4 regions of the Arthrobacter sp. 10N418 genome follow, and region 1 is predicted to be linked to each of the others. Evidence: riboswitches for the same ligand, from Rfam matches in the RefSeq annotation. Region 1 holds a riboswitch; each other region holds the start of a gene.
The links. A riboswitch is a leader RNA that binds a small molecule or an ion and turns the genes downstream of it on or off. The one in region 1 is predicted to bind thiamine pyrophosphate.

Region 1 (7,342 bases):
CGAACCGGCCTACGACGCCGGCCACAAGGGGACTGCCCCCGGCTTGTTGACTCCTTAGCAGAAGGCGCTGGGTGACCGCAGAAAGAAGGCTCAGTGCCTTCGTCAGCGGCAAGCTCTCAGGTTCGCCGGCCATGCCCGCCCCCGCCTCGCCCAAGGTTTCGGCCCTCATGGGTCGACGCGTAGAGGATCAGGGCAGGCCTAATGCGGCTCGCAGCACTCACCGCGCCGGCCACAGTGCCCGGTGAAGGATCCTCCACAGCGCGTCGGGTCGCCAGGTCGCCGCGACCCGCTCGTCCGCCGGACCTGGAGCGTTTCCGATCCGCCAAATCAGTTTTCGCCGTTCCCAGAGTTTTTTAGGATTCTCGTTACAGTTTGTTGGCTGCCGGACATTAACAGGGCATGAGCTTGCAAACGACGGGGGAACGGGTGGATCTGGAGAGGGAGAAACGGTTCCTGGCCGCTCACACGGCGGCCCACGACCGTATCTACCGCTATTTTCGGCGCAGGACGGAGGGCGCCGCCACCGCGCAGGATCTGTGCGCTGAGGTTTTCAGGATTGTCTGGGAGAAGTCCGGACACGCCGATGACCTCTCGGTCATCGTCCTTTTCGGCGTGGCCAGGAACGTGCTCCGAAATCATGACAGGTCTCTATCCCGGTCGGCCGGACTCATCGGAGCTTTGCGCTTCGAGCGCGTCCATGGACCATCCGCCGGGGGATCCGCCGTCCGTGATGGCATCGACCGCCTGGCCTCAAAGGAGCGGGAGGTGTTACTGCTGACGTACTGGGACGGACTTACCGCCGTCGAAGTGTCCCATCTGCTCAACACATCGGCGGCTGCCGTGCGAATGCGCCTGCACCGGGCGCGCAAGGAACTAGGCCGAATACTTCAGCAGCAGACGGTGTCAGAAGGAGCAACAGAATGAGCCAGGACTACTCCGCGGCGGACCTCCTTTCAGCCGCCGATCCTGCGCTCACGATCACCGAGGAGGAACTTATCCGCAGCCGCCAGCGGTCTCTGTCGTTCGTCAATTCCGAGGTCACCCAGCTCGCCGTCGGCGGATCCGTCCACGACTTCCATCGCGCGCCGGCTAAACGCCATTGGGGGCGTTTCGCCGCTGCCGGGCTTGCGGCAGCGGCGGTCGCGGCCTGCGTACTCGTCGCCACGGGTTTGGTAACGAGCCCGGTCAACATGGCGGCGGCGCCGACCGTCGCTGGGGTCATCCCGACGGCGACACCGGCCGGCCCCGGGAAGTCTTCCCTGGCGGGGCCCACTGTTACCGATTCGTTTGGGAACGTGGATTACTACACCACGGTCTCCGGTGACACGTCTGCGGGAGTGGCTGCATCCTTCGGCATCTCCGAGGAGAAACTCGCTGAGTTCAACGGGCTTCAGCCCGGGAGCGCGCTGGCACCCAATACGAAGCTGCGACTGATCCCCGCCCCGGGTCCGATCACCGGGGCGAAGGGTGCGGCCGTCGTCGACGCCAGCGGCATCCCCCTCAGCTACGTGATTGAACCCAATGACACCCTCGACGGGATCAGGTACCGGTTCGGGCTCACCGGCGAGCAGTTGGCGGAAGCGAACAAGGTCCCGTACGTGTACGAGAAGGGCAACACCTACTTTGTCCGTGCCGGGAATCACATCCGGCTGCAGAAGAACCCGGTCGACAGCCGGGCGGGCGCGGGAGCAGCCGTGAACAATTCATACGGGCAAGCCATCTTCTATACCACCGTCGACGGCGACTCCTTCGACAGCCTCGGCTACAAATTCCGGTCCACCACGGACCAGCTGCTGCAGTACAACCCGTCCCTCACCACGGACCGGCCCATCCCCGCGGGGACCAGGGTCAGGCTCATGCCCGGCGAGCTCACGATTGACGGTGCCCGGGGCACCTTTACCGCCGACGCCGACGGGATCCCCCTGACCTACACCACGGCCCCCGGGGACACCGAGCGCCAGATCTCGTTCCGCTTCAGCGTGACAGACCTGGAATGGGCGAACCGCCCGCTCACCGGCACCGACCGCGTCTGGTACGCCTTCACCGACCTACCCGCCGGGGAACTCGCCCCGGGCCAGACCATCAGCGTCGCCCTGAACCAACCTCTCAACAAGTAGAGCAGTATCACCAGGGACGTCGTCTGAGCAGCCCGCGAAACCCTGCTCACCGGCACCTGACCGCGCCATATAACGCCGCCAAATACACGCCAGCGGGTCGTACGGCAATTGGCCGGCCGCGGAAACGCGGCGGTGTTGATTCGGAAATTGTAAGGACCGGCTTCCGGGTCCGGGACGAAGGAATCTCAATGATGTTGTCAACGGATTTTGGCGAGCCGCTGAGGTGTCCCGGCCGGTTCGCGGCCGGGACACCTCAGGAGCTTCTAGTCGGTCCAGCCGGGTAGGGCCTGCGGTCCTGCTCCGGGAGGCCGGCGGCCGTGGCGGAGAGGTTCTCCGGACCGTCCGACTGGCCGGACGCCCAGTGGAAGAACACCTCGGCCGTGATTGTTTCAAAGCACGCCTCCTGGGACCGGAATCAGTACGTCGCGGTGTCGCCCTCGACACAGGTTCCGTAGCCGAACAGCTCCCCGCTCCCGTCCCGGGTGCGGGCAACGGCGAAGATGATGTAGGGCCAGGATCCGGCATCCCAGCCTTCGCTGCCCCAGTTCGGCAGCACGGACCAGCCGGTGCCGTCGAGAGTGTCCATCCAGTCGTACCCGTCCCCTGCCCGGTCGTCCGCGGGCAGGACCGGGGCGGTGACCGGTTCCGCGGTGTCAGCGGTGACCGTGCGGGACATGATTCCTGCGTTCATGAGGTGAGGCTCCGTTTCGCTGCGGCGGGGCGGTTGCCCGGAGTACCGGATTCCCTCTCCCCACCATGTTTTGCCTGCTGGCGGAGCATCGCGTAGCTGTGCCCGACGGAACCGGGGCAACCCGAAGGGCGAGCGGCGGGTGGGTTGTGGGAGGAAATAAGCGCAGCGCCGACCCAAGGCGTCCGGTGCGCGGCCGTCCGAAGGACGGTTGAGCCGGTGGAGCGGGCACGTAGGATCCAACGGACAGCAGCAAAAAAGAAAGAAGAATGCTTGTGCTGCCCGAGCACAGCGAGGCCCTTTCTTGATGTGCTCGGGCGGTGGAGATGCGATGCAGGGGCGCCCTGGACGTCAGCGCCCTCGTGGCTCATTCTCGCAGGCGGTCAGACGCTTCATTTCCGTGGGATTCCCGTCCGGCTCGGCCCGCAGCGCAGTGGCCGCAGGCGGTTCATGGTTGCTTATCTACCGGCGTCTTATGTCGCCTGGCCGCGTTCGCGGCGGGATTCGTACATGAGGGGGACACGGGGTACTCACGCGATTTCGTCTCACGGAACCCATACCGCTGTACAGCTATGACCGCTGGGAAGGCGCCTTGATGGACAAGCGGCCAAAAAAACCTCCATCAATGCGTGAGACCACGTAAGGCCATCAAAGCGGGAACCCCTTCCAGTCCCCCATGGACGGGGTTCCTCGATGTGCCGGGCCATCCCGACCAGCCGCCCCTGAAATTACCAACCCCAGCCATCGACTGGATGTTCCGCAGTCCCGACCACTAGATATCGACCGGGCCGTCAGGGGTGTCATTCGCCGAAAAGGTGAGACTGAGCCGAGGTTGGGGGGGCAGCGTCAGCCTGGGCGTGCCGCCTCTGGGCGGCGGGTCGCCCGACGACGCACGGCCGGTAACGGTCCGACGGATTTTCCACCCGGGCACGGCATCTGTAAGCTCAATCACATCCACACGGGTGCCCCTGCAGGGGCTGAGATCGGGCTGAAGCAGTCTGCGACCGTTGAACCTGTCCGGGTCATGCCGGCGAAGGAAGTAGGAAAACACTGATGAGCTCCATGAATTCGCATTCGCTCGCTTATGTCCGCGACCCGGAAAACGGAATCGCGGTCCCGGTCACTACCATCGCGCTGGAAGATTCCCCCAACGGCGCCAAGAACCCGGATTTTACGGTCTATCGCACCGCCGGGCCCGGCAGCGACCCGGTGATCGGCCTGGAGCCGTTCCGGTCCGCATGGATAGAATCCCGGGGCGACACCGAGCCTTACGGCGGCCGGGAACGGAACCTGCTCGATGACGGTAAGTCCGCCGTCCGGCGGGGTGCCGCGTCCGCTGAATGGAAGGGGGCGCAGCCGGTGCCCCGCCGCGCCCTCGACGGTAAGACCGTCACCCAGATGCACTACGCCCGCCAGGGCATCATCACCCCCGAGATGCGGTTCGTGGCAGTGCGGGAAAACTGCGACGTTGAACTGGTCCGCAGCGAAGTCGCCGCCGGGCGGGCCATCATCCCCAACAACATCAATCACCCCGAGTCCGAACCGATGATCATCGGCAAGGCGTTCCTGGTGAAAATCAACGCGAACATCGGCAACTCGGCCGTGACAAGCTCCATTGCCGAGGAAGTGGACAAGCTCCAGTGGGCGGCCCGGTGGGGCGCCGACACTGTCATGGACCTCTCCACCGGGGACGACATCCACACCACCCGTGAATGGATCATCCGCAACTCCCCCGTCCCGATCGGCACGGTCCCGATCTACCAGGCGCTCGAGAAGGTCAACGGCGAGGCCAATGACCTGACCTGGGAGATCTACCGGGACACCGTGATCGAGCAGTGCGAGCAGGGCGTGGACTACATGACCGTCCACGCCGGCGTGCTGCTGCGCTACGTGCCCCTGACGGCCAACCGGGTCACCGGCATCGTCTCCCGCGGAGGGTCCATCATGGCCGGCTGGTGCCTGGCCCATCACCAGGAGAACTTCCTGTACACCCACTTCGACGAACTGTGCGAAATATTCGCCAAGTACGACGTCGCCTTTTCCCTCGGCGACGGCCTGCGGCCCGGCGCTACCGCGGACGCCAACGACGCCGCCCAGTTCGCCGAGCTGGATACCCTCGCCGAACTCACCAAGCGGGCATGGAAGTACGACGTGCAGGTCATGGTCGAAGGCCCCGGGCACATCCCCTTCCACCTCGTCCGGGAAAACGTCGAACGCCAGCAGGAACTGTGCGACGGAGCGCCCTTCTATACCCTCGGTCCGCTGGTGACCGACATTGCGCCTGGCTATGACCACATCACCTCTGCCATCGGCGCCACCGAGATCGCCCGGTACGGCACCGCGATGCTCTGCTATGTCACGCCCAAGGAACACCTCGGGCTGCCGAACAAGGACGACGTCAAAACCGGTGTCATCACGTACAAGATCGCCGCGCACGCCGCGGACCTGGCCAAGGGCCACCCGGGCGCCCACGAACGCGACGATGCCCTTTCCAAGGCACGCTTTGAGTTCCGCTGGCGTGACCAGTTCGCACTTTCCCTGGACCCGGAAACTGCCGAAGCATTCCACGACGAGACGTTGCCGGCCGAACCGGCCAAGACCGCGCACTTCTGCTCGATGTGCGGACCCAAGTTCTGCTCCATGCGGCTCTCCCAGGATATCCGCGACCAGTTCGGGGGCATGTCCGAACAGGAAGCCATCGCCGGGATGAACACTAAGTCCGCCGAATTCCGTGAATCCGGCGGCAAGGTCTACCTCCCCGAACCCGTCCGCCTCAACCCCTAAGAGCGCCCGGGCCTGCAGCCACCGCCGCAGGCCCGGGCACCGCCCCCCGCCACGAACACACCCTGGCTGAGGCCTCCACATTGGCAAGAAACAGCAGGGCAGTGGGAACCTTGCCACGTAAAGCGCCTCACGGTGGCCGGGCCGGATCGATTGCCTCACTCGTGCTCTGGTCATGAGTAGACGGCGCGAGCAAACGTCCTGCCCAGGGGCCGCACGGCCGTCGAGCCGGTAGCCCCGTCTGGCTGTGGCACTTCGAGTTGTACCCGTCAGTGCAGTTGGTGTCCTTGAGCCGCGGATGCTGCCAAAAGTGTCAATCCAAACGCACTCCGGGGCAACGTCCGCACCGGCGAACCACGCTGGATTTACCGCAGCCAACCAAGGTCGCGACAATGACACGGGACGCGCGCGACTGCACGACTTCCCCGAGAGAAGCAACATGAAATTAGCCCCCACGACGCGATTGGCAGCCCGAACGTCACCTCGATTCTCGCTGGCATCCCGGCCTCACCCGGACCATTCCCGCCGGACCCGTTCAGCGGGCCCGGCGGCCGGCAGGTGAACGCCCTAATGCTCCGGCACCGCGAGCTGACCCGAGTTCGTCCCCTCTCCGCACTGGCGCTGACATCGAGGATCACGAATGCCCTCCTGCGGAGCGGCGTAAATTCCGTTGGACAGCTGATCAGCCGGTCAAGGGAAGACCTCATGGCCGAGATTACCGGCCTCGGCGAAGGATCGTTGAAGCTCATCGAAGCGGCCGTCGCTCTGGAAAACCTCGCGCTCGCCCCAACGGAGACCCTGTCCTCCGCGTTCACCCGCACATCAACGAGCCGAGCCCGGAGCAGCGCCAAGAACAACCGCCATATCAAGAACCACAACACATGGGTAACTCCACTGATGCCAGCCCCTGCCCGTAACGAATCCCCCCACCCCGCGGACGATTTTCAGCGTCCTTCCGTGCCGATGACGCCCGCCGAAGGACCCGGCGGCCCATGAAATCGGACGTCCCCGTAAAGTTACTAGAGTGAGTAATGGAATCAGCCCGTCCGAAGCATGGCAGCGCCTGCGTGAAGGCAACACGCGTTTCGTCTCCGGGGACGCTCTGCATCCGAACCAGGACGCCTCCCGGCGCAGCGCGCTGGTGAACGCCCAAGACCCCTTCGCGGTCATATTCGGCTGCGCGGACTCCCGTCTGGCCGCGGAGATCATCTTCGATCTGGGTCTCGGCGACGCCTTCGTGGTCCGCACAGCAGGACACGTGATCGACGACGCCGTCCTCGGATCGCTCGAATACGGCGTTTCGGTGCTGAATATCCCGTTGATCGTCGTCCTTGGACATGATAACTGCGGTGCCGTCACGGCCACGAAAAACGCGGTGGAAACCGGGGAGATGCCCCCGGGCTTCATCCGCGACCTGGTTGAACGGATCACCCCGTCGGTGCTGACCTCGATGCGGGAGGACAAGACCGAGGTCAACGACATGGTCGTCGAACACGCCAAACAGACCGCGGCCCGGCTGCTGGAAAGCTCCCAGGTGATCTCCGCCGCAGTGGACGACTCCTCCACTGCAGTGATCAGCGTCGCGTACCGGCTCGGAGAGGGCCGGGCGGAACTCGTCTCAACACTTGGCACCCTCTAAAGCTGCGGAAGAACGGCAGCAATGCACTAAGGAACGCTGCCACAACCACGCCAATCGCTTCGGCAAGGCACATCTCCCGCTCTCACGACAGAGCCTGCTGTCTGGGAAGAGTCAGAC
Region 2 (7,342 bases), on a different contig from region 1:
GGCCATGAGCCCCACGAGGCGCATGGCCGCCAGGGTGCCCAGGACGAAGCGGTGCGGAAGCTTAGCGTTCTGCGCCAGGGCGTCCGCCAGGTCCGTGGGATCGGTGCAGCTCATCAGCAGCACCGCGGGCAGCGCGATGGCGAGTCCGCGGAGCATGAAGCCGAGGCCCAGCTGCAGGGATCCGGCGCTGATGGACCAGATGCCGGCATCGAACAATATGGGTCCGGTGTCCGGCGCGAGGATAGCGGTGCTCCAGCCGCCCAGCGCCGCGGCGAGCGTCAGCGGCCAGCCCCGCTGCGAGAGGAGGGGAACGGTCAGCCCGGCCAGGGGGACAAGCATCAGTTCGAAGGCAAGCGCCACGGACGCCGAGACCCAGTCGATCGACAATGCCAGCACCAGGGTGATCATGACGACGGCGGCGAACTTGGCCAGCGGATTGGCCCGGGTCAGCAGGGAACGGTTGCCGCGCAGGCTCAGGACTTCCCTCATGGCGCCGCCACCTCCAGCCCCGGTGCGTTGAGGCTGAGTTCGGCGCCGCCGAGGACGGCGGTAAATTCCTGATCGTGCGTGACGGAGACGACGGCCGTTCCGGCCTCGAGGAGCTCGGAAAGGAACGAGGCGAGCTCGGCCCAGGTGTTGGCATCCTGACCGAACGTGGGTTCGTCGAGCACCAGCACCCGAGGGTGGGCGGCGAGCACGGTGGCCACCGAGAGCCGCCGCTTTTCACCGCCGGAGAGCGTGTAGGGGTTGGCGTCCACCAGCTCCGTCAGCCGCAGCCGCTCCAGCAGCTCGTCCACACGCTCCTCGCCATAGCCGAGGTGCCTGGGCCCGAACATCAGCTCGTCAAGCACGCGGCCTGTGACGAACTGGTGCTCGGGTTCCTGGAAGACGGTCCCGATCCTGGCGATCAGCTGCTGGGCCTTCCACCGGTACGGGTCGATCCCGGCGCCTGCGCTGAGCTCCATCGTTGCGGAGACCGCCCCGGAGACAGGCTGCAGGAGACCGGCCAGGGTAAGGGCAAAGGTCGACTTCCCCGAACCGTTGGGTCCGGTGATGGTCAGGGCCGCCCCCGCACGGACCCGCGCTGTGATGCCGGACTGCACGGGATGCGGCGGAATGGTCCGGAACCCCCCGCGCCAGCCCGCCCGGCGCGGCCGCTCACGGGACACCGCCAGGTCTTCCGCGGCCAGCAGCAGCGCTCCGGCCGCCACCCCGGCTGCCCCGGACGTCCCGAGGGTCCCGGCTGTCCCCGCCGTACCCCCCGCTGAACGGGCCCGCGTCGTTGGCACATGCCCCGGCACCCAGACGCCCGCAGCAATGAGCATGTCCCGCGCCTGCTCCAGCACCTGGTCGGGGGGCCCGTCGATCAGCACGGCGGATTCCGTGGCCGACCCCGGCTGCAGCACCACGATCCGGTCCACGAGGTCTTTCCACACGGCCACGCGGTGTTCCACCACAACCAGGGTGGCCCCGGTCTTGTCCAGGCTGCGGCCCACGGCGTCGCGGACTTCCAGGACGCCGGCAGGGTCCAGATTGGCGGTGGGTTCGTCGAGAAGGAGCAGACCGGGACGCATCGCCAGGATGCCGGCAAGCGCCAGTCGCTGCTTCTGCCCGCCGGAGAGGGCCGACGTCGGGTGGTCCAGCGGCAGCCGGCCCAGCCCGACGTCGTCGAGCGCTTCCTTCACACGCCGCCAGATTCTCTCCGGTGGCACGGAAAGGTTCTCCGCCCCGAAGGCGACGTCGTCGCCGAGGCGCGAGAGCACCACTTGGGTTTCCGGGTCCTGCTGCATGAGCCCGGCCCGGCCGCGCTGCGCGCGTGGCGGAGCGCCGTCGATCAGGAGGCTCCCTGTCTCGTCGGAATCCTCCGCCTCCGCGGGCAGGCCCGGCGAACCGGCTCCGCCCGCGGCGCCGGCGGAACTGTCGCCGAGCACGCCCGCCAGGGCGTGGAGCAGCGTGGACTTGCCGGCGCCGGAAGGGCCCAGCAGCAGCACCCGTTCCCCGGGCCGGATGTCCAGGTCCAGTCCGTTGACCGCGGGCCGGGGCCGGCCGGCGTGCCGCCAGCCCCAGCCGCGGGCCGTGACCGCTGCCGGGCGGACCGTGTTGGAAGGTGTCATGTGCGGCGCGCGGACGTCAGGAGGAGACGGGCTCTGCGGCGGCCTTGCGGGACGCGAAGGAGCTCAGGACCCCGGTCCTGGCCAGGCCGCGGGTGGCGAGCCAGGCCAGGGCTCCGGCGATTACTGCGCCGGAGACTGCCGTGAAGATGATGTAGGCGAGCTTGTCCCCGGGCTCGTAGGCGATGTTCCAGCCCCAGGGCAGGAAGGAGTCGTTCAGGCCGCAGAACAGGCCCGCGCCGGCCCCTGCCAGCAGGGACACCGGCAGGTTGAACCTCTTGTACAGGAACGCGGCGAACACCAGTTCCGCACCGAGGCCCTGCAGGACACCGGAAATCAGCACCGTCGTGCCGTACTGCGAGCCCATGATCAGCTCGCCCGTAGCGGCGACGGTTTCGCAGAACAACGCCGCCCCCGGCTTGCGGACAATGAGCATGCCCAGGATGGCCGGAATCATCCAGCCGCCTGCGTAGAGCCCGGACAGCGGCGGGTAGAGCGCATTAACAGGTGCCGAGACCAGGTTGGCGCCCTGATCCCAAGCCCAGAAGATTACGCCGCCGGCAACGGCGATCAGCGCAGCCACGACGATGTCGACCACACGCCAGTTGTAGCCGCGCCGGTTGAGTGTCTGGTTTGCAAAAATATCAGTCATGTCGTCCTCCTGAGGAACAGGAGGGGAGAGTGCCCCGGCCGGCTGTGGCTTTCGCCGCCGCTCCGGGCACTCTGAGAACTCGACTCCCTTGCGCCGGTACTAACCGGATCAGGTTCGAGGGTCTGCGGTTGTCCGCACTCTCAGCGCCCACCTTTGGCTTCCCCGGGTCTCCCCGGTGATGACCGACGGCGGCGCTCCCCTGTCGTATCTAAAATCGCCCTTGTGGGCGGTGTCCAGTTTACACCCGGCCGTCCGGGAATCCGCGGCCGGCAGTCACAATCCGGAGCCGGCGGCCGGCCCGGGCCCCCGGCGGCGGGGAACACGTCGGCGGGGAACACGTCGGCGCCGGTGTCCGTGAGCACCGGGCTTGATAGAGTCGGCAGTGGCGCGGACAAGGGCTGCCGCCGGAGGGCAGACGGGCAACCAACCGGAAAGCTGGACTATTGTGACGCTTACACCAGCCACACCAGGGTCCTCCGCTGACTATGACCCTGACTCGAGCGAGCCGCAACCGCCGGGGTCCCTGGCGGCGCTGATCGGCCGCATCCTGTCTGAGATCGACGCGCTCCAGTTCGCGTCCTTCAGCAAGGACGACGCCCTGGACCTCGGGCTCCTCCTCGTTGAGCTGGGCAGGACACGCTCACTGCCAATCGCCATCGATATCAGCAAAGGCGAGCAGGTCCTCTTCCACGCGGCACTGGACGGCGCCACCCCGGACAACGAACGGTGGATCAACGCCAAGAAACGCACTGCCGTGCGGTACGAGGTCCCGTCGCTGCTCGTGGGCCTCCGCGCCCGGGCAGCCGGCGGACGGATCGAGGACAACGCCTGGTTCGACCAGTCCATGTTCGCCGCCCACGGCGGCGCCTTTCCGATCTACCTAAGGGGCACGGGGGCGGTCGGCACCGTCACGGTCTCCGGGTTGCCCCAGAAAGCCGACCACGATCTGGTGGTCGAAGCACTGTCGGAGATACTCGGCCGGGCTGGGCGCTAGGCTAGGGGAAGCCCTGTTTCCTGCCGCAAGGAGTCCCAAAAATGAACATTGTCATCAAGCTGCTGGGCACCGGCATCAGCCTGCTGGCCGGCTTCGCCGGAACCAAGCTCGTCGACACCGTCTGGGAAAAGACCACGGGCAACAAGCCGCCCAAGGGCCATGACGACGACGTCCCCACCACGCTGCGCTCGGCACTGACCTTCGCCCTGATCTCCGCGTCGGTCAGCGCCATCATCCAGGTTCTCGCCAACCGCGGGACGCAGCGTGCGGTCACCCGTTTCGCCAAGACCCAGGACATCGTCTAACCCCGGCCGTCGGCCCCGCCGCCGTCGTCGTCCAGCCGACGCTGGGCGGCCGCCCTCTGGACCACGGCCTCGAGCTCGTCCGTGCTGAGCAGCTCCGGGTGCAGGTGCTTGGTCCGGTAGCCGGCCCGGCCCACCATGTGGGCGGCGACAGGGACGGTGAGCAGCTGGAAGAGCCAGGCCACCATCAGCACGGGCCAGACCCACCAGACGCGCATTTGCAGACCCACGGCCAGAAGCAGCAGGAACAGGCCGAGCACCTGGGGCTTCGTCGCGGCGTGCATCCGGCTCATGAGGTCCGGGAACCGCAGCAGCCCGACGGCCGCAGCGAGGGACATCAGCGCACCGGCCACCATGCAGACGGCGGATACGGCGTCGATCACGGCGTCGGCGGGGAGCGTGTCAGGAATCACGGGTGGGTTCCCTCCTGTCCGCCACGAACCGGGCCACCGTGACGGAGCCGACGAAGCCGATGATGGACATCGCCACCAGCAGCATCAGGTTGTTCAAATTCCGGTTGACGGCCATGTCAATGCACAGTGCGGCGCCGAAGATGGCCAACAGCACATCGACCGCGAGCACCCGGTCCAGCAGCGACGGGCCCCTCGCGATCCGGATGATGGCCCCGGCCGCGGCCACGGACAGTACGACGGCGGTCACCGCCAGGACTAGCTGCATCACGCGCCCACCTCCTGGTTCAGTGCGGACAGTTCGTCCCTGGTCCCCATGATGCGGATCAGGGAGGCCTCGGTGTCCCGGACCTCCTTGCGGAGCCTGGCCCCGTCCTCGGCATTACGGACATTGATCCCATGGATATAGAGCGTGGACGTGGACCTGTCCACCTCCACCACCAGCGACCCGGGAATCAGCGAGATCACATGCCCGGTGGCCGTCACCAGGAGGTCGGAACGGCTCCGCAGCGGGACGGCGACGACGGCGCTGATCACCCGCGGTCCGCGGACGACGGCAAGGAACAGGACCTGGAGGCTGGCCTCCACGACCTTCGCCAGGAACACAAACGCGAAGAAGATCGCACGGAGGGCGTTGAAGCGTCCGCCGAGTTCCACCGGCGGCAGGTAGAACACCCTGGCCACCACCACCGCGATGAGTGCCCCGAAGAGCAGGTTGCCCGGACTGAAGTTCTGCCAGAGGGCACCCCAGACGATCACAAGCCACACCAGCAGCGGCAGTTCCTGGCGCAGCGAGATCCGCTTCCGGCTCATTTCCGGCCCTCCGGCCGCTGGCCGGGCGCGGGCCCGGCGAGCGCCGGGACGGGCGCATCCTCGCCCAGCACCGCCTGGATGTACGAGGACCTGTCCAGCATCTCCCTTGCGGACTGGTCGGCCACCTTGAACAGGGGCCCTGCGAAAACTGTCAGCGCCACGCCAAGGATCACCAGGCCCAGGGTGGAGCCCACCATGGTCCGCGGCAGCAAGACGACGTTGGACTTCCCTGCCCTGTTTCCGGTGGCCGAGTCCCGGGAAGCGGCGAGCAGCACCGGGTCCGGATGTTCCGCGTCCTCGGGTTTGCGCCAGAACGCGCGGTTCCAGACCCTGGCGACAGCCAGCAGCGTCAGCAGGCTGGTGAGCACTCCCCCGATCACCAGTGCGTAGGCCAGCGGCGTGCCGAGCTGGATGCCCGCCTGCAGGAGCCCGAGCTTACCCAGGAAGCCCGAGAACGGCGGGATCCCGGCCAGGTTCATCGCGGGGACGAAGAAGAGCACGGCCAGCAGCGGGGACAGCTTGGCCAGGCCGGCCACGCGGTCCACCGAGGAGCTTCCGCCCCGGCGTTCAATCAAGCCGGTCACCAGGAACAGGCTGGTCTGGATGGTGATGTGGTGGACGACGTAGAAGACCGCGGCGGCCAGGCCGGCCGCCGTTGACATCGCCAGTCCGAACACCATGTAGCCGATGTGGCTGACCAGCGTGAAGGACAGGAGCCGCTTGATGTCGCTCTGGGCCAGGGCGCCGAGGATCCCCACGACCATGGTCAACAAGGCGGCCACCATGAGCGGCGCATTGAGCGTGTCCCCGGGGAACAGGAGCGTCTCCGTGCGCACCATGGCGTAGACCCCGACCTTGGTCAGCAGGCCGGCAAACACCGCCGTGACGGGGGCGGGCGCGGTCGGGTAGGAGTCCGGGAGCCAGAAGGACAGCGGGAACACCGCAGCCTTGATGCCGAAAGCAACCAGCAGCATGACGTGCAGCAGGGTCCGCGTGCCCTGGTCGAGGTCGGCGAGCTTGATAGCGAGGTCGGCCATGTTGATAGTTCCGGTAGCGCCGTAGATCATGGCGATCGCGATCAGGAAGAGTACCGAGGAGACCACCGAGACCACCACGTAAGTGACCCCGGCGCGGATACGGGGGCCCGTCCCGCCCAGTGTGATCAGCACATAGCTGGCCGTCAGGAGGATCTCAAAGCCCACATAGAGGTTGAAGAGGTCCCCGGACAGGAAGGCGTTGGACACCCCTGCGACCAGGATCAGATAGGTGGGGTGGAAGATCGATACCGGCGCGTCGCGGTCGCCGTCGGCCATGCCCTGCCCTGTCGCATAGACCAGCACGGCGAGGCTCACGGCGGAGGACACCACGAGCATGAGCGAGGAGAACTGGTCCACCACCATCACGATGCCCCAGGGCGGAAGCCAGCCGCCGAGGTTCACCGCCGCGGCCCCGCCCTCCCAGACGGAGGCCAGGAGCCAGCATTCAAGCAGCAGCGTCAGGGACAGGACCGCAATGCTGACGGCCCGCTGGGACCGGGGGGACCGGATCAGCAGGAACGCCAGTGCGGCGCCAAGGATGGGAAGTACGACGGCGAGCGGGGCAAAACTGGTGATGTTCACTCTCCGCCTCCTTCCGGGATTTGGGCCGCGTTCCGGGATCCCGGCCGTTCTTCCGCGGCGGCGTTTTCGGCCAGGACCGGGCGGTCGCCCGACATGATCGCTGCGGCCGTCTCCCCGGCGGCGTCTGAAATCCCCGTGGCATCGGAGCCGAGCATGGCCAGGGGGAATTCGGAGGTTTCAACGGGTATCACAGAGTCGTCCTCGGCGTCGAAGCGGGGCGTCGCCGCGACGCGGCGGTCTTCGGCATCGTCCTGGATCTCGTCCTGGCGGGCCAGGACCCACGAGCGGTAGATGATGCCCAGCATGAAGGCTGTGACGGCGAAAGAGATCACGATCGAGGTCAGGATCAGGGCCTGCGGCAGGGGGTCGTTATAGTCCCCCGGGTCGGTGTCCTTGTTGAACATCGGCGCCAGCCCGGCGTAGCCGCCGGTCGCGAGGATC
Region 3 (7,342 bases), on a different contig from region 1:
AGGAGTGCCCAACCCCCGCGTCGGGGCGGCGCCGGAGGCGGCCGTCGACGACGTCGTAGCCGAGGTCCGCGAAGGCCGTCCGGTCCGCGCGGGGCAGCTTGGCGGCGTCGAATTCCTCGAGCAGGTCGGGGCGGCGTTCGGCTGTACGCCGGTACTGCTCGTGCCGGCGCCACTGGGCGATCTTGCCGTGGTTGCCGCTCAGCAGCACCGCCGGCACCTCGCGGTCCCGCCAACTGGAGGGTTTCGTGTAGACGGGGTATTCCAACAGCCCGTCCGCGTGGGATTCCTCCACGAGGGACTCGGGGTTGCCGACCACCCCGGGGAGGAGCCGTCCGATGGCCTCCACCATGGCCAGCACGGCCACCTCACCGCCGTTGAGGACGTAGTCACCCAGGCTCATCGGGCGCACGGTGAAGTGTTCGGCGGCCCATTCCATCACGCGTTCGTCGATGCCCTCGTAGCGGCCGCAGGCGAAAACGAGCTGCTTCTCGGCAGCGAGCTCGTGGGCTGTGGCCTGCGTAAACCGCTCCCCCGCCGGGGACGGGACGATCAGGACCGGTTTGGCTGCCGCGTCCGAATGGTGAGTCTCCTCCAAGCCGGTGTCCGCCGGACTGGTGTCCGCACTGGTGTCCGCCGGACTGGTGTCCGCACTGGTGTCCGCCGGGCTGGTGTCCGCACTGGTTTCCGCCGGGCTGGTGTCCGCACTGGTGTCCGCACTGGTGTCCGCCGCGCCGGCCGTCCCCCGACCGGCGGCGGCCACCGCGGCCAGCGCCTGCGCCCAGGGCTCGGGTTTCATGACCATGCCGGCGCCGCCGCCGTACGGGGTGTCATCCACGCTCCGATGCCGGTCCGTGGTGAAGTCGCGCAGGTCATGGACCCTCAGGTCCAGGAGTCCGTCCTGGCGGGCCTTTCCGATCAGCGAGAGTTCCAGGGGGGCCAGGTACTCCGGGAAGATGCTGACGACGTCGATCCGCATGTCAGGCGCGGTCCGCGTCGGCGTCGGAATCGCCGTCGTCGGGGATCGCCGCGGTCTCGGTATTGACCTCAAAAAGTCCGGCCGGCGGGGTGACGAGGACAAATCCTTCGCCGACGTTGACCTCGGGGACGATCTGCTCCACGAACGGGATCAGGACTTCCTTGCCGTCCGTCGCGGTGACAACCAGCAGGTCCTGGACGGGCAGGGTGTGCAGACCGGAGACCTTCCCGACCACCTGATCGCCCACGCGGACGTCCAGGCCCACCAGTTCGTGCTCGTACCAGCCCTCGTCCTCGTCCTCGTCGATTTCTTCGGTCTCGACGAACAGCTTGGCGCCCCGAACGGTTTCCGCCTCATTACGCGTCTCGATCTCCTCGAAGGCGAGCAGAAGGATGTCCTTGTTCCAGCGGGCGCTCAGTACAGTCAGCGGGCCGGCCGATGCGGGCTCAACAATGAACTGCGTGCCCGGCACGAAACGGTCACCGGGAGCGTCCGTCAGCACCTGGACGGTCACTTCGCCGCGGATGCCGTGGGGTTTGCCGATTCGTGCCACCTGGAGCTGCATCTGTTCCTCTGTTCCGGAGTCGTACTGCTGGATTCTTACTTCTTGGGTCTTGCCGCGTGGGTCTTGCCGCGCGGTTCTTGCAGCGCGGTCCGCACTGCCGCGGAAAACAGTCCGGCCCCTCCACCATTATCTGGTGAAGGGGCCGGGCTCAAGACAAGTGTTGCTGAAAGCGTTACCGGCGGCGGTCCGTGTCGACGACGTCGACCCTGACCGGCTCGCCGTCCGCCAGCGCAGCGACCACAGTGCGCAATGCGCGTGCGGTGCGGCCCTGTCGGCCGATCACCCGTCCGAGGTCGTCCTGGTGAACGCGCACCTCAAGGGTGTCCCCGCGGCGGTTGTTCTTCGCACTGACCTTGACATCCTCAGGAGTGTCAACGATCCCGCGGACGAGGTGTTCGAGCGCTTCGGCCAGCAAGTTACTCAGCCTCGGTGGTCTCTGCTGCTGCGTCGGCGGGGGCCTCGGCTGCTTCGTCCTTCTTGGCCTTCTTGGTGATGGCTTCCGGAATGATCACGGAACCCTTTTCCGGGGTAACGAAGGCAGCCTTGGGAGCCTTGGTCTTCAAGGTGCCCTCCTGGCCGGGGAGACCCTTGAACTTCTGCCAGTCTCCGGTGATCTTGAGGATCGCGGCAACCTGCTCGGACGGCTGTGCGCCGACGCCGAGCCAGTACTGGGCACGGTCCGTGTCGACCTCGATGTACGAGGGCTCTTCGGTCGGGTGGTACTTGCCGATCTCTTCGATGGCACGGCCATCACGCTTGGAGCGTGCGTCCATGACGACGATGCGGTAGTACGGTGCGCGCATCTTGCCGAAGCGCTTAAGGCGAATCTTTACGGCCACTTTTGTGGTCACTCCTGTTTCTGAAACGGGGTCGAGCCCGGCGTTCTGCACCCGTGGGGCGGGCCATACTAGGGGGTTCTAAAAGGACAAGATCCGGACGCGGAGAGAGGGGCCACGCAGATCAAGTACCTGTTCATTGTGCCAGATCAGCGCCGGGATTTCGACTTGACACCCATGCAGTGGCTGATTTCACCCCGGAAGGCACGTCGCGGCCCCAGTCAGGATGTCCAGACGTAGAGCTCAGACTTCGTGGCCGGGTCGATGCCGGCCGCGAGTTCGGCAAGCTGCCGGACGTAGCCTGTGGCCTGGTCCGCACCGAAGGGCATGTCCTCCTCGGCAGCCCAGCTCGCCGCCACGTCTTCCAGGATGTTGCCTTCGTCTTCGGTCTCGTAGCTGAGCAACTCGGCGAGGGCCCGGACCATGGCATGCGGAACGCCGAGCAGGGAGTCGCTGGCCACATCCACCATGGCCAGCTCATAGTCGGCGCCGGCGGCGTGGACGGCGGTGCCGGCCAGGTCCCCGAGCCGTTCGACTTCGAAGTCACTGATGTCCGGGATCCGTACGGCGCCCGGGGCGGCAGGCGCGCCGCCGTCCAGGGCCCCGGCGCGCTTGAGGGCTGCGTTGTGGGTGGAAACAAAGATTTCGGTGAATCCCAAGGAAACACTCCTCATGAGTCGCGGCTGGATTGTTGTTTCAGCCTAGCCGCTCGAGCCCGGCCGCGCCCGGACCGGACATGACCTCCCCTGGACCGTGGTCGAAACTCTTCCATCCGGCCTCGCCTGCGGACATACCCTCCCCCGACCGCGACCAATGGACATGCTGGCACTATGTCCGTTCCCGGCCGCCTGCGTTGGACATGCCCCTGAGGCGCTGCCCTTGAACGTTGGGCATGTCCAGTGCCTGGCGAAAGCGGAGAGCTTACGCACCGCCGCAGCACGGGCAGCGGCAGGCCTTTGGCGGCGGCGGCGCACTCGCCAATCACCAGTCCGGCAGGCAGGCTTCGTGCAACGGTGCCCGGCAGGCAGACGGGCTGCGTGCAACGGTGTCCGTCAACGAGGGCTGCGTGGCGGACCGGGGCATGGCAAACCGGTGGGAATAAATCCCGGACAGCTGTGGCTGACCGCAACATGGTGCGTCCGCGGACGGCTCACGCGCCCGGCGACCGCGCCGGACTCAGCGGGTGCTCAGCGGACAGCGACACGGATGCGGTTGCGCCACGGATCCTCGAACCGCAGCTCGGCGCCGGTGTGGTGGGACTGGACACCGGCAACCTTGAGACGGTCGGCGAGGGCTCCGACGTCGTCCCCCGAAGGCACTTCAATCAGCACTTCGCCCAGGCCGAGGGTATCCCGACGGGGCCCGGCGCCGCGGCTGTTCCAGACGTTCATAGCCATGTGGTGGTGGTAGCCGCCGGCGGAGACGAACAGCGCCTGGCCGTGCCAGCCCGCCGTCTTCTCAAACCCCAGGGTCCCGACGTAGAAGTCGTGGGCCGACTGGACGTCGCCCACCTGCAGGTGGACGTGCCCGACGCCGGCATCGGCCTCGCGCTGGCCGCTCACGGATTCTTCGGTCAGGAACTGTTCCAGATAGCGCTGCGGCGGCAGGGCGAGGCTGTCCATCACGACGTTCTTGCCGTCCCAGGACCACGCGGCCCGCGGACGGTCGTAGTAGAGCTCGATTCCGTTGCCTTCGGGGTCGTTGAAATAGAACGCCTCGCTGACAAGGTGGTCGGCGCTCCCGGTGAAGGACTGCGGCTCGTACTGGGCCGCGCTCGCGACCGTGGCGGCCAGGGCAGGCTGGTCCTCGAAGAGCAGTGCGGTGTGGAAGAGGCCGGCCTCGCCGCGGGAGGGGATGTTTAGGCCGGGGGCGGGGGCGAGGTGGACGAGCGGCTTCTGGCGGCGGCCGAGGTAGAGCCCGCCGTCCTGCTCGGCCACGATGTCAAGGCCCAGGGCACGCTGGTAGTAATCCGTCATGAGCCGCATGTCGCCGACTTTGAGCATCACAGTGCCCATGGTGAGTGCGGCGGGAAGAAGATCGTGGCTGGTGGCTTCGGCAGTCATTTGAACGCTCCGGTGGTTCAGTGGCCACCGACCTTCGATGACCTTGCATACATTAAAATTACTTGAAGCTTCAATTTATTCCAAATGGGCCCGCCGCCGTGGCTGGATCCACGCGACGATCCGGGGCCCGCCACACTCGGGTGGACCTCGGGGCCCCTGAGGTAGCTTCTTCTACGACCACACGGGCGCCCCTGCAGGGGCTGAGATCGGGCTGACGCAGCCTGCGACCGTTGAACCTGTCCGGGTAATGCCGGCGAAGGAAGTGAGTATTTTCGTGAGCACCCAATCTGCACAGCACAGCCCTGCCTAAAACCGGGCCGGACAAGACCGGACCAACCAAGACCAGCCCGCACAAAACCAGCCCGCGGCCCCCACACAGTCGCTGAAGTCGCGTTCCCTGGCGTTCGCCACCGATCCGGAGCACGGCATCCGTGTTCCGGTGACCGAGATTGCGCTGGCGGCCGCTCCGGGCGGCGCCGCCAACGCCCCGTTCCGGGTCTACCGCACGGCCGGGCCGGGCAGCGACCCGGTCCTGGGGCTGGAACCGCTCCGCGCACCGTGGATTGCGGCCAGGGCCGATACCGAGCCGTACAGCGGGCGGGAACGGAACCTGCTCGACGACGGCAGGTCGGCCGTGCGCCGCGGTGACGCGTCCGCCGAGTGGAAGGGCGCCCGGCCGGTGCCCCGCGCCGTCGCCGGCCGGACGGTGACCCAGATGCGCCACGCACGGCAAGGTGTGGTCACGCCGGAGATGCCGTTCGTCGCCTTACGCGAAAACTGCCGCGTCGAACTGGTCCGCGGCGAGGTGGCGGCCGGCCGGACCACCATCCCGAACAACATCAACCACGCCGAATCCGAGCCCATGATCATCGGCAAAGCCTTCCTGGTGAAGATCAATGCTATCTGCCACTGACCGCCGACCGGGTCACGGGCATCGCCTCGCGCGGAGGCTCGATCATGGCCGGCTGGTGCCTGGCGCACCACCGGGAGAACTTCCTCTACACGCACTTTGACGGGCCCTGATCGATCTTCGCCAAATACGATGTCGCGTTCCCGGAGGGGCCGGGCCATGTGCCGTTCCATCTGGTCCGTGAAAACGTGGAGCGCCAGCAGGAGCTCTGCCAGGGCGCACCGTTCTACACGCTCGGGCCGCTGGTCGCGGATATCGCACCGGGCTATGACCACATCACCTTGGCCATCGGCGCCACGGAGATCGCCCGGTACGGCACCGCGATGCTCTGCTATGTCACGCCCAAGGAGCACCTCGGGCTGCCGAACAAGGACGATGTCAAAACGGGAGTGATCACCTAGAAGATCGCGGCCGATGGCGGCCGACCTGGCCAAGGGCCACCCGGGCGCCCACGAACGCGATGACGCCCTGTCCAAGGCACGGTTCGAGTTCCGCTGGCGGGACCAGTTCGCCCTTCCCTGGGTCCGGTCACCGCAGAGGCTTTCCACGACGAGACGTTGCCGCCCGAACCGGCCAAGACGGCGCACTGCTGTTCGATGTGCGGGCCAAAATTCTGTTCCATGCGGATCAGCCAGAACATCCGGGATGAGTACGGTTCAGCGGATTCCCAGGCCGCCCTGGCACAGCTGGCGGCCGGAACGCAGGCCAAGAGCGACGGGTTCCTTGCCTCGGGCGGCAAGGTCTACCTGCCGGAGCCTTCCGTAGGCGGACCCGCAGCATCCTAGGCATCCTCGGCTAGGACGCTTGTGCGTGTTGGCGCCGGCTGACCTCTGCAATGAACGAGCGGATGACCCGGTCCCCGTCCGCTGAGTCCTGGGGCCGGTGTCCTCCCGCGGCGACGCGGTGCAGGGCACCGGTTTCACGCAGGTAGCCTGCGATTTCCTCGTACAGTGGTTCCCAGCCGCCGGTGAGCACCAGTGTGGGGACCCCTGGCACGATCTGCAGGGGCGCCTCCCAGGCAGGGGCCTGCAGCCTCAGCCGCCGGGCGGCGCGTCGTGCCTCCGGGGTGGTGGCGCCGGGAGCCTCCGCCGAAAACGCGCGGCGCACAAATTCCCTGTGGAAATCGTCGTCGCTCAGATGGTGGCGGACGTCGAACAGCGGCTGCATCAGGGTCCGGTGCGCGGCCGTGGCCGGCAGTTCCGCCGTCAGGGAGAGGCAGCCCGGTTCCACCAGGGTGAGGGACTGGACGAGGTCTGGCCGTTCGACGGCGGCCATCATCGCGGAGATGGCGCCCTGGGAGTGCGCCACGACGTGGCCGCCGGCCGCGCCGCGTCCGTCGTCGGCGAGCGCGCCCAGCACGATGGCTGCGTCGGCGGCGAAGTCGGATTCGAGCGGTTCAGCGACGGCGTCGAAGCCGTGGCGGCGCAGGAACAGGGCGTCGTAGCCCAGCGCCATCCCGTGCTGCTTTGGCCACGCGGAGGCCCCGAAGCTGCCCGCCCCGTGGACGAAGACTACGCGCTGCTTGAACATGATCTAACCCTAGGGCACCGGTCCCGCAAGGGGGCCTGCGACATAGCTGCGGGCTGCCGGTTACTTGCTGCCGCCGAGGAACTTATCGAAGCCCTTGGGCAGGTTCAGCTGGGAGGGATCGAAGTCCCCGCCTTGCTGCCCGAAGGACGCGCCGGTGGGCACGGGGTTGGTCGGCCCTGCCGCACGCCGGGCTTCGGCGTCACGGAGTTCCTGCGCTGCCTTGGCCGGGTTGCCGGAGCGGGCCTTCTTCTTGGGGGCGTTCTTGGCGCCCTTGCGGGCCCCTCCGCCGCCCATGCCGGGCATCCCCGGCATTCCGGGCATCCCGCCGCCGGCAGCCATCTTCTTCATCATCTTCTGGGCCTGGGCGAAGCGCTCCAGGAGGCCGTTGACCTCGGAGACGTGCACGCCGGAGCCGCGGGCGATGCGGGCGCGGCGGGAGCCGTTGATGATTTTGGGCGCGAC
Region 4 (7,342 bases), on a different contig from region 1:
CGTGCGCCCCGCGCGATGTCGGAGGCGCCGGTCAACAACCGCGTCACGTCCGTCAAGGGATCCACCCGGCTCGAGGCCAAGAAGCAGCGCCGCAGGGAATCACGCGACACCGGCCGCCGCCGCACTGTCATCACCGAGGCCGAGTTCCTGGCCCGCCGCGAATCCGTGGACCGCCAGATGATCGTGCGCCAGCGCGACGACAGAATCCAGATCGGCGTCCTCGAAGACGGGGTCCTGGCCGAGCACTTCGTCTCCAAGACCCAGCAGGATTCCCTGATCGGCAACGTCTACCTGGGCAAGGTCCAGAACGTCCTGCCTTCCATGGAAGCGGCCTTCGTCGACATCGGACGCGGCCGCAACGCCGTGCTGTACGCGGGCGAAGTGAACTGGGAGTCCGTCAACCTCGAAGGCAAGCAGCGCCGGATCGAAAACGCGCTGAAGTCCGGCGACTCAGTCCTCGTCCAGGTCACCAAGGACCCGGTCGGCCACAAGGGCGCCCGGCTTACGAGCCAGATCTCGCTGCCCGGCCGCTACCTCGTCTACGTGCCCGGCGGTTCCATGACGGGCATCTCGCGCAAGCTGCCCGACGTCGAACGCAACCGCCTCAAGCGGATCCTCAAGGACCGCCTGCCAGAAGACGCCGGCGTCATCGTCCGCACCGCGGCCGAAGGTGCCTCCGAAGAAGAACTGACGCACGACATCAACCGCCTCCGCGCCCAGTGGGAGGGCATCGAGAGCCAAGCCACCTCGACCAAGATGCTTGCCCCGGAGCTGCTCTACGGCGAACCCGACCTGACCATCAAGGTGGTCCGCGACGTCTTCAACGAGGACTTCTCCAAGCTGATCGTCTCCGGCGAGGAGGCCTGGGACACCATCGAGGCCTACGTCACCTACGTGGCACCGGACCTCGTGGGCCGGCTCGAGAAGTGGACAAAGGACACGGACATCTTCGCTGCCTGGCGCATCGACGAGCAGATCCACAAGGCCCTTGACCGCAAGGTCTTCCTGCCCTCGGGCGGTTCCCTCGTGATCGACCGCACCGAGGCCATGACCGTGGTGGACGTCAACACCGGAAAGTTCACCGGCAGCGGCGGCAACCTTGAAGAAACCGTCACCAAGAACAACCTGGAGGCGGCGGAGGAAGTCGTCCGGCAGCTGCGGCTGCGCGACATCGGCGGCATCATCGTGATCGACTTCATCGACATGGTGCTGGAATCGAACCGCGACCTCGTGCTGCGCCGCATGGTGGAGTGCCTGGGCCGGGACCGCACCAAGCACCAGGTGGCCGAGGTGACCTCGTTGGGGCTCGTTCAGATGACCCGCAAGCGGATGGGCACGGGGCTGCTCGAGGTCTTCGGCGAACAGTGCGAAGCCTGCGCAGGCCGCGGAATTGTCACCCACGACGAGCCCGTCGAGCACCGCCGCGCCAATACCGTCGCCGCCGAACACTACGTTCCCCGTGCCGAGGCCCAGCCCGCAGCGCGGACCGAGCGCAAGAGCCGCCGCCGCGGCAAGGGCGGCCAGGGCACCCCGGAAGCAACCCCGTCCGCGCCGGCAGCAGTGCACGCCGAACCCACCGAGGCGGAGCGGCACGCCAAAGCCGAGGCGACCCGTGCAGCCCTGGCGAACATCGCCGCGGCAGCACACGCCGCCCACCTGCACGACGGGGAGGCAGCCGCTGCCAGCGAAGCGGGGGCCCGCCAGGCCGCCGTCGACGCAGTCACGAAGCTTGCCGCCACGGAGGAAGCAGCCGGACGCCCAGGCGCCGTCCTGACCTTCGGCGGCGAGCAGGTTGCCCTGCCCTTCGTCGAACACGCCGAGGAGTCGCAGGTGCCTTCCCTGACGCTCGACCTCCTGACCGAGGCGTTCGCCCACCTCGGCGAAGCCGGGGAAAGCACAGGGGCCGAAGCGCAGCGCCGTCCGGCGAGGGGCCAAGCCGCGGCCCCTGCGGCCGTGGCGACTGTTCCGGAGTCCACGGTTTCCGAGCCTGCTGTTCCCGAGCCTGCTGTCGCGACCGGCACCACGTCCGGCGGCCGCCGCGGACGCCGCAACCGGAGCGCCAGCCGCGCCCAGGGCGCAGCCAACGAGACGTCCGTCCAGCACCGCGAGGCAACGGCATCGGCCGCAGCCGTTTCGGTTCATGAAGCCAAGGCGCCTGCCGCGGGCAAGCCGGCAGCCAAGCCGGCAGCCAGCGAGCCGATCATCCTCGGCGTCGGCGTACCGGCCTCGGAGCTCTAGCCGGCCCGGCCCGGCAGGACCGCGGGTGCGGCCCGGACCGGCGTAGCAATACGCCGGAACCGGGCCGCACCCGCGGTTATTTAACGGATGAGGCTAGGCTGGAGCACTGACACGGGGTGCCGCGCATTGGGCCGGCTGAGATCCAGACCCGTTGAACCTGTCCGGCTAGCACCGGCGAAGGGATGTCTCTCTTGTCCTCATCATTTCTTCCGTACCCGCCACGCCGGTCCGCGCAAACCCGGCCTCCCCGCGTCCTGGCCATCGCCGGTTCCGACCCGTCCGGCGGCGCGGGGATCCAGGCGGACCTGAAGAGCATCGCCGCGAACGGGGGCTACGGCATGGCGGCGATCACGGCGCTGACCGCGCAGAACACGCGCGGAGTCACGGCGGTCCACGTTCCGCCGGCAGCGTTCCTTACCCGGCAGCTGAACGCGATCAGCGACGACATCGGCATCGACGCCGTGAAGATCGGCATGCTGGGCGACGCCGCGGTGATTGACGCCGTCCGCAGCTGGCTCGAAAAGGTCAGGCCCGCCGTCGTGGTCCTGGATCCCGTGATGGTGGCGACCAGCGGGGACCGCCTCCTGCAGGAATCCGCTGAAGCCGCGCTCCACGCCTTACTGCCGCTCGCCGACCTGATCACGCCCAACCTCGCCGAACTGGCGATCCTTTTACATGAACCCGTCGCCGGGGACTGGGACGAGGCCCTGGAGCAGGGCAAACGCCTGGCCGCGCTGGTCGGCACCACTGTCCTCGTCAAGGGCGGCCACCTGAAAGACCGGGAGGGCGGGAGCGGCGGCGGTTGCCCGGACGCGCTCGTCAACACCGGAGGACTGCTGGGACAGGAGACCGTCGTGGTGCCGGGGGAGCGCGTCGCCACACGCAACAGCCACGGCACAGGGTGCTCCCTGTCCTCGGCCATGGCCACGGTGCAGGCCCGGGTGGGGGACTGGGAGGCAGCGCTGCGGGAGGTCAAACCGTGGCTGCAGGGTGCGTTGCGGGCTGCAAACGGACTGGACGTCGGCTCCGGTAACGGCCCCGTCCACCACTTCCATCATCTTCAGCACCTCACGGAGGGGCACGGCCGCATCCCGGACCGCGCCCCGGCGGAGGGCGAGTTCGTAGAGGCGCTCCGGAACCAGGCGGCCGGCGATCTGGAGGCAATCCATGCCCTCGACTTCATCCGGGGCCTGGCCGACGGCACGCTGCCCGAGAACGAGTTTGCCTACTACCTTGCGCAGGACGCCATCTACCTCAACGGCTACTCACGGGTCCTGGCCCGTGCCGCCGCGCTCGCGCCCTCGGACGCCGAGCAACTGTTCTGGGCCGGCTCGGCGCAGCAATGCCTCGAGGTGGAATCGGAGCTGCACCGGACCTGGCTCAGCACCCGCTCCGCCGAAGCCACCCTGGGTCCGGTCACGAAGTCCTATGTCGACCACCTGCTGGCCGCCTCGGCATCCGGCAGCTACGCGGTGCTGGTGGCGGCGGCCCTTCCGTGCTTCTGGCTCTACGCCGAGGTGGGGGAGGCCCTGCACGGACAGTTCCTCGCCGCGGGTTCCCCGGGAAGCCATCCCTATGCCGTGTGGCTCCGCACCTACGCCGACGAAGGATTTGCCGCCGCGACCCGGCAGGCCATCGCGTATACCGACGCGGCAGCCAGGCACGCCTCGGCGTCCGAGAGGGAGGCCATGGCCCTGGCCTTCCGCCAGTCCTCGCGCTACGAGGTCGCATTTTTCGACGCGCCGCGCCTGCACGCCTGAACCGACCTGGCCCGTGCAGCCTGTACGATAGTCGGGCACGGTTCGGGAAGTCGCTGCAGGATCGCTCTGTCCAAAGAGAGTGGCGTCCATCACGCAGAGCCCGCCGGAACCAGCCTCGTTTGCGGCCGAAGGCAAAATTAGCGTAGTCTAGACCTTCGGTGCTTACGCCAATACTTGGGTTATGACCTTGAGGACAGTTCATTCGATTTTCGGATGGCGTTGTCCACGGGATAGCTCATGGATTCCCCCGGGGAATCCACCGGCGTAGAGGCACAGCGTGAGCCGGTCCGAACACATTGGCCCCAGGTTCCGCACGCAAATCTAGTAATAAACGTCGAGAGAAGTGAGTTCCCCAGTGGTGTACGCGATTGTCCGCGCAGGCGGCCGCCAAGAGAAGGTTTCCGTTGGAGACTTCGTTACCCTGAACCGCGTCCCCGGTGGAGCCGGCAGCACCTTTGAGCTGCCCGCACTGCTCCTGGTAGACGGTGACAAGGTCACGTCCGCTGCCGCGGACCTGGCCAAGGTAACGGTTACGGCTGAGATCCTCGAAGACCTTCGTGGTCCGAAGATCGTCATCCAGAAGTTCAAGAACAAGACCGGCTACAAGAAGCGCCAGGGTCACCGTCAGGAATTGACCAAGGTCAAGATCACCGGTATCAAGTAACCACTCGTTACTGTTCAGGTTTTCAGCAGATTCCCCAGAATTTTAAAGGCAGGCATTTCAAATGGCACATAAAAAAGGCGCGAGTTCCACTCGCAACGGTCGTGACTCAAACGCCCAGTACCTCGGCGTCAAGCGCTTCGGCGGCCAGGTAGTCTCCGCAGGCGAGATCATCGTCCGCCAGCGCGGCACCCACTTCCACCCGGGCGCCGGCGTAGGACGCGGCGGCGACGACACCCTGTTCGCCCTGGCCCCCGGCGCCGTCGAGTTCGGCACCCGCCGCGGTCGTCGCGTTGTGAACATCGTGGCTGCTGCAGCTGCAGAGTAACAACAAGTTCTAAATCGGTGGGGCGGGCCATTAGGTCCGCTCCACCGGTGTTTTAACCGCATTACAATCATCTTGGGACCCTCTGGGCCCCGGGGAACAGCACTGAGGAGATCCACGTGGCGAGCTTTGTAGACCGGGTAGTACTGCACGTATCCGGCGGTACCGGCGGCCACGGCTGTGTCTCCGTCCACCGCGAGAAGTTCAAGCCCCTCGGCGGTCCCGACGGCGGCAACGGCGGCAACGGCGGCGACGTCATCCTGCGTGTCGATCCCCAGACCACCACCCTGCTTGATTACCACCACGCCCCGCACCGGCACGCCACCAACGGCGGTCCCGGCATGGGCGACTGGCGAGCCGGCAAACACGGCGAAACCCTGATCCTTCCGGTCCCCGTGGGCACCGTGGTGAAATCCAAGGACGGCACCGTCCTGGCCGACCTCGTGGGCGAAGGGGCCGAATACATCGCGGCCGCCGGCGGCATTGGCGGACTCGGGAACGCCTCGCTCTCCTCGCAGAAGCGCCGTGCCCCCGGCTTCGCGCTGCTCGGCATCGAAGGCGAGTCCAGCGACGTCGTCCTGGAACTGAAGTCCATCGCGGACATCGCCCTCGTCGGCTTCCCCTCCGCCGGCAAGTCCAGCCTCATCGCCGCCATGTCGGCTGCGCGGCCCAAGATCGCCGACTACCCCTTCACCACGCTCATCCCGAACCTCGGCGTCGTCCAGTCCGGCGACGTCCGCTTCACCATTGCCGACGTCCCGGGCCTCATCGAGGGCGCCAGCGAAGGCAAGGGCCTCGGCCACCACTTCCTGCGCCATGTCGAACGCTGCGCCGCCCTGGTGCACGTGCTGGACTGTGGCACGCTCGAGTCGGACCGCGACCCGCTCTCGGACCTGGCCATCATCGAGGCTGAACTCGAAAAGTACGCCGTGGACATGAGCTACAGCGGAGCCGACGGCCAGGTGGTTCCGCTGAACCACCGCCCCCGCCTCGTGGCCCTGAACAAGGTGGACCTGCCCGACGGCAAGGACATGGCCGAGTTTGTCCGGCCGGAACTCGAATCCCGCGGCTACAAGGTCTTCGAGATCTCCGCCACGAGCCACGAGGGCCTCCGCCAGCTCGGCTTTGCCATGGGTGAAATCGTCCAGGCCGCCCGCGACGCCCTCGCCGCCGCGCCGCCCAAGGTGCACGCCCCGATCCTGAAGCCGCGCGCCGTCAACGAGTCCGGCTTCAAGATCCGCCGCGAAGAGAAGAACCTCGAGCCGCTGTTCCGCGTCATTGGCGACAAGCCCGTCCGCTGGGTCAAGCAGACCGACTTCACCAACGAGGAAGCGATCGGCTACCTCGCCGACCGCCTCGCCAAGCTTGGTGTCGAGAACGAACTCTTCAAGCAGGGTGCCGTGCCGGGCGACACGGTGGTCATCGGCGAGGACGACGGCGTCGTCTTCGACTGGGAGCCGACCATGATGGCCGGCGCGGAACTGCTCGCCGCGCCCCGCGGCACCGACGTGCGCTTCGCCGACATCGGCGACCGCCCCACCCGCGGGCAGAAGCGCGACGAGCAGATCGAACGCCGCGAGGCCAAGGCCGCCGCCCGCGCCGAGCTCGAAGCCGAGCGCAAGGCCGGCATCTGGACCGAATCCGTCAGCAGCCGCAGGGTCGCCAAGCCGCTCAAGGAGAGTGGACTGGGCGAAACAGATGACGAGTAAAACCGTCGACGAACCCGGCTCATCCCGCACCCCGGACCGCGCAGCCCCCGACCGCGCAGCGCTGTCCGGGGCGCGCCGGATCGTGGTCAAGGTCGGTTCGTCCTCGCTGACGTCCATCAAGGGCGGCATCTCCGAGGAAGCCCTGACCGGCCTCGCCGATGCCCTCGCGCACAAGCGCAACGAGGGCACCGAAATCATCCTCGTGTCCTCTGGGGCGATCGCTGCCGGGCTCGCGCCGCTGGGACTGGAGAAACGCCCCCGCGACCTCGCCACCCAGCAGGCCGCCGCCAGCGTGGGCCAGGGTCTGCTCATGGCCCGCTACACCCATGCGTTCGGGGCGCACGGCGTCACCGTCAGCCAGGTGCTCCTGACCGCTGATGACTTCATGCGGCGCAGCCAGCACACCAACGCCTTCCGCGCCCTGGACCGGCTGCTCAACCTCGGGGTCGTGCCCGTGGTGAACGAGAACGACACTGTCGCGACGCACGAGATCCGTTTCGGCGACAACGACCGGCTCGCCGCCCTCGTGGCCCACCTGGTCCGCGCCGACGCCCTCGTCCTTCTCTCCGACGTCGACTCGCTCTACGACGGTCCGCCCTCGCACGGCGCCAAACGGATCCCCCACGTCGCCGGCCCCGGCGACCTCGAC

Region 2: linked by a shared signal. The riboswitch ahead of AC1DCZ_RS12390 (ECF transporter S component) and the one ahead of thiC (phosphomethylpyrimidine synthase ThiC) in region 1 are both predicted to bind thiamine pyrophosphate.
Region 3: linked by a shared signal. The riboswitch ahead of AC1DCZ_RS06010 (phosphomethylpyrimidine synthase ThiC) and the one ahead of thiC (phosphomethylpyrimidine synthase ThiC) in region 1 are both predicted to bind thiamine pyrophosphate.
Region 4: linked by a shared signal. The riboswitch ahead of AC1DCZ_RS10050 (bifunctional hydroxymethylpyrimidine kinase/phosphomethylpyrimidine kinase) and the one ahead of thiC (phosphomethylpyrimidine synthase ThiC) in region 1 are both predicted to bind thiamine pyrophosphate.

What each region holds. Positions count from the first base shown of each region.
Region 1 is NZ_JBFTIK010000009.1:1,340-8,681, reverse strand. Features, by position in the region: gene AC1DCZ_RS09035 (RNA polymerase sigma factor) at 400-924, shown strand; gene AC1DCZ_RS09030 (LysM peptidoglycan-binding domain-containing protein) at 921-2,117, shown strand; gene AC1DCZ_RS09025 (hypothetical protein) at 2,533-2,808, opposite strand; TPP riboswitch at 3,754-3,861, shown strand; gene thiC (phosphomethylpyrimidine synthase ThiC) at 3,859-5,589, shown strand; gene AC1DCZ_RS09015 (DNA-directed RNA polymerase subunit alpha C-terminal domain-containing protein) at 6,157-6,582, shown strand; gene AC1DCZ_RS09010 (carbonic anhydrase) at 6,611-7,225, shown strand.
Region 2 is NZ_JBFTIK010000013.1:158,070-165,411, forward strand. Features, by position in the region: gene AC1DCZ_RS12380 (energy-coupling factor transporter transmembrane component T family protein) at 1-489, opposite strand, end outside; gene AC1DCZ_RS12385 (ABC transporter ATP-binding protein) at 486-2,114, opposite strand; gene AC1DCZ_RS12390 (ECF transporter S component) at 2,131-2,763, opposite strand; TPP riboswitch at 2,831-2,974, opposite strand; gene AC1DCZ_RS12395 (heme-degrading domain-containing protein) at 3,209-3,757, shown strand; gene AC1DCZ_RS12400 (DUF4235 domain-containing protein) at 3,799-4,062, shown strand; gene mnhG (monovalent cation/H(+) antiporter subunit G) at 4,059-4,472, opposite strand; gene AC1DCZ_RS12410 (monovalent cation/H+ antiporter complex subunit F) at 4,462-4,737, opposite strand; gene AC1DCZ_RS12415 (Na+/H+ antiporter subunit E) at 4,737-5,282, opposite strand; gene AC1DCZ_RS12420 (Na+/H+ antiporter subunit D) at 5,279-6,901, opposite strand; gene AC1DCZ_RS12425 (Na(+)/H(+) antiporter subunit C) at 6,898-7,342, opposite strand, start outside.
Region 3 is NZ_JBFTIK010000005.1:182,574-189,915, reverse strand. Features, by position in the region: gene trmD (tRNA (guanosine(37)-N1)-methyltransferase TrmD) at 1-976, opposite strand, end outside; gene rimM (ribosome maturation factor RimM) at 978-1,541, opposite strand; gene AC1DCZ_RS06030 (RNA-binding protein) at 1,714-1,956, opposite strand; gene rpsP (30S ribosomal protein S16) at 1,958-2,380, opposite strand; gene AC1DCZ_RS06020 (hypothetical protein) at 2,599-3,036, opposite strand; gene AC1DCZ_RS06015 (VOC family protein) at 3,565-4,440, opposite strand; TPP riboswitch at 4,612-4,719, shown strand; partial or broken gene AC1DCZ_RS06010 (phosphomethylpyrimidine synthase ThiC) at 4,787-6,135, shown strand; gene AC1DCZ_RS06005 (alpha/beta hydrolase) at 6,146-6,880, opposite strand; gene ffh (signal recognition particle protein) at 6,941-7,342, opposite strand, start outside.
Region 4 is NZ_JBFTIK010000010.1:68,205-75,546, forward strand. Features, by position in the region: gene AC1DCZ_RS10045 (Rne/Rng family ribonuclease) at 1-2,238, shown strand, start outside; TPP riboswitch at 2,341-2,438, shown strand; gene AC1DCZ_RS10050 (bifunctional hydroxymethylpyrimidine kinase/phosphomethylpyrimidine kinase) at 2,421-3,998, shown strand; gene rplU (50S ribosomal protein L21) at 4,354-4,662, shown strand; gene rpmA (50S ribosomal protein L27) at 4,724-4,987, shown strand; gene obgE (GTPase ObgE) at 5,104-6,693, shown strand; gene proB (glutamate 5-kinase) at 6,683-7,342, shown strand, end outside.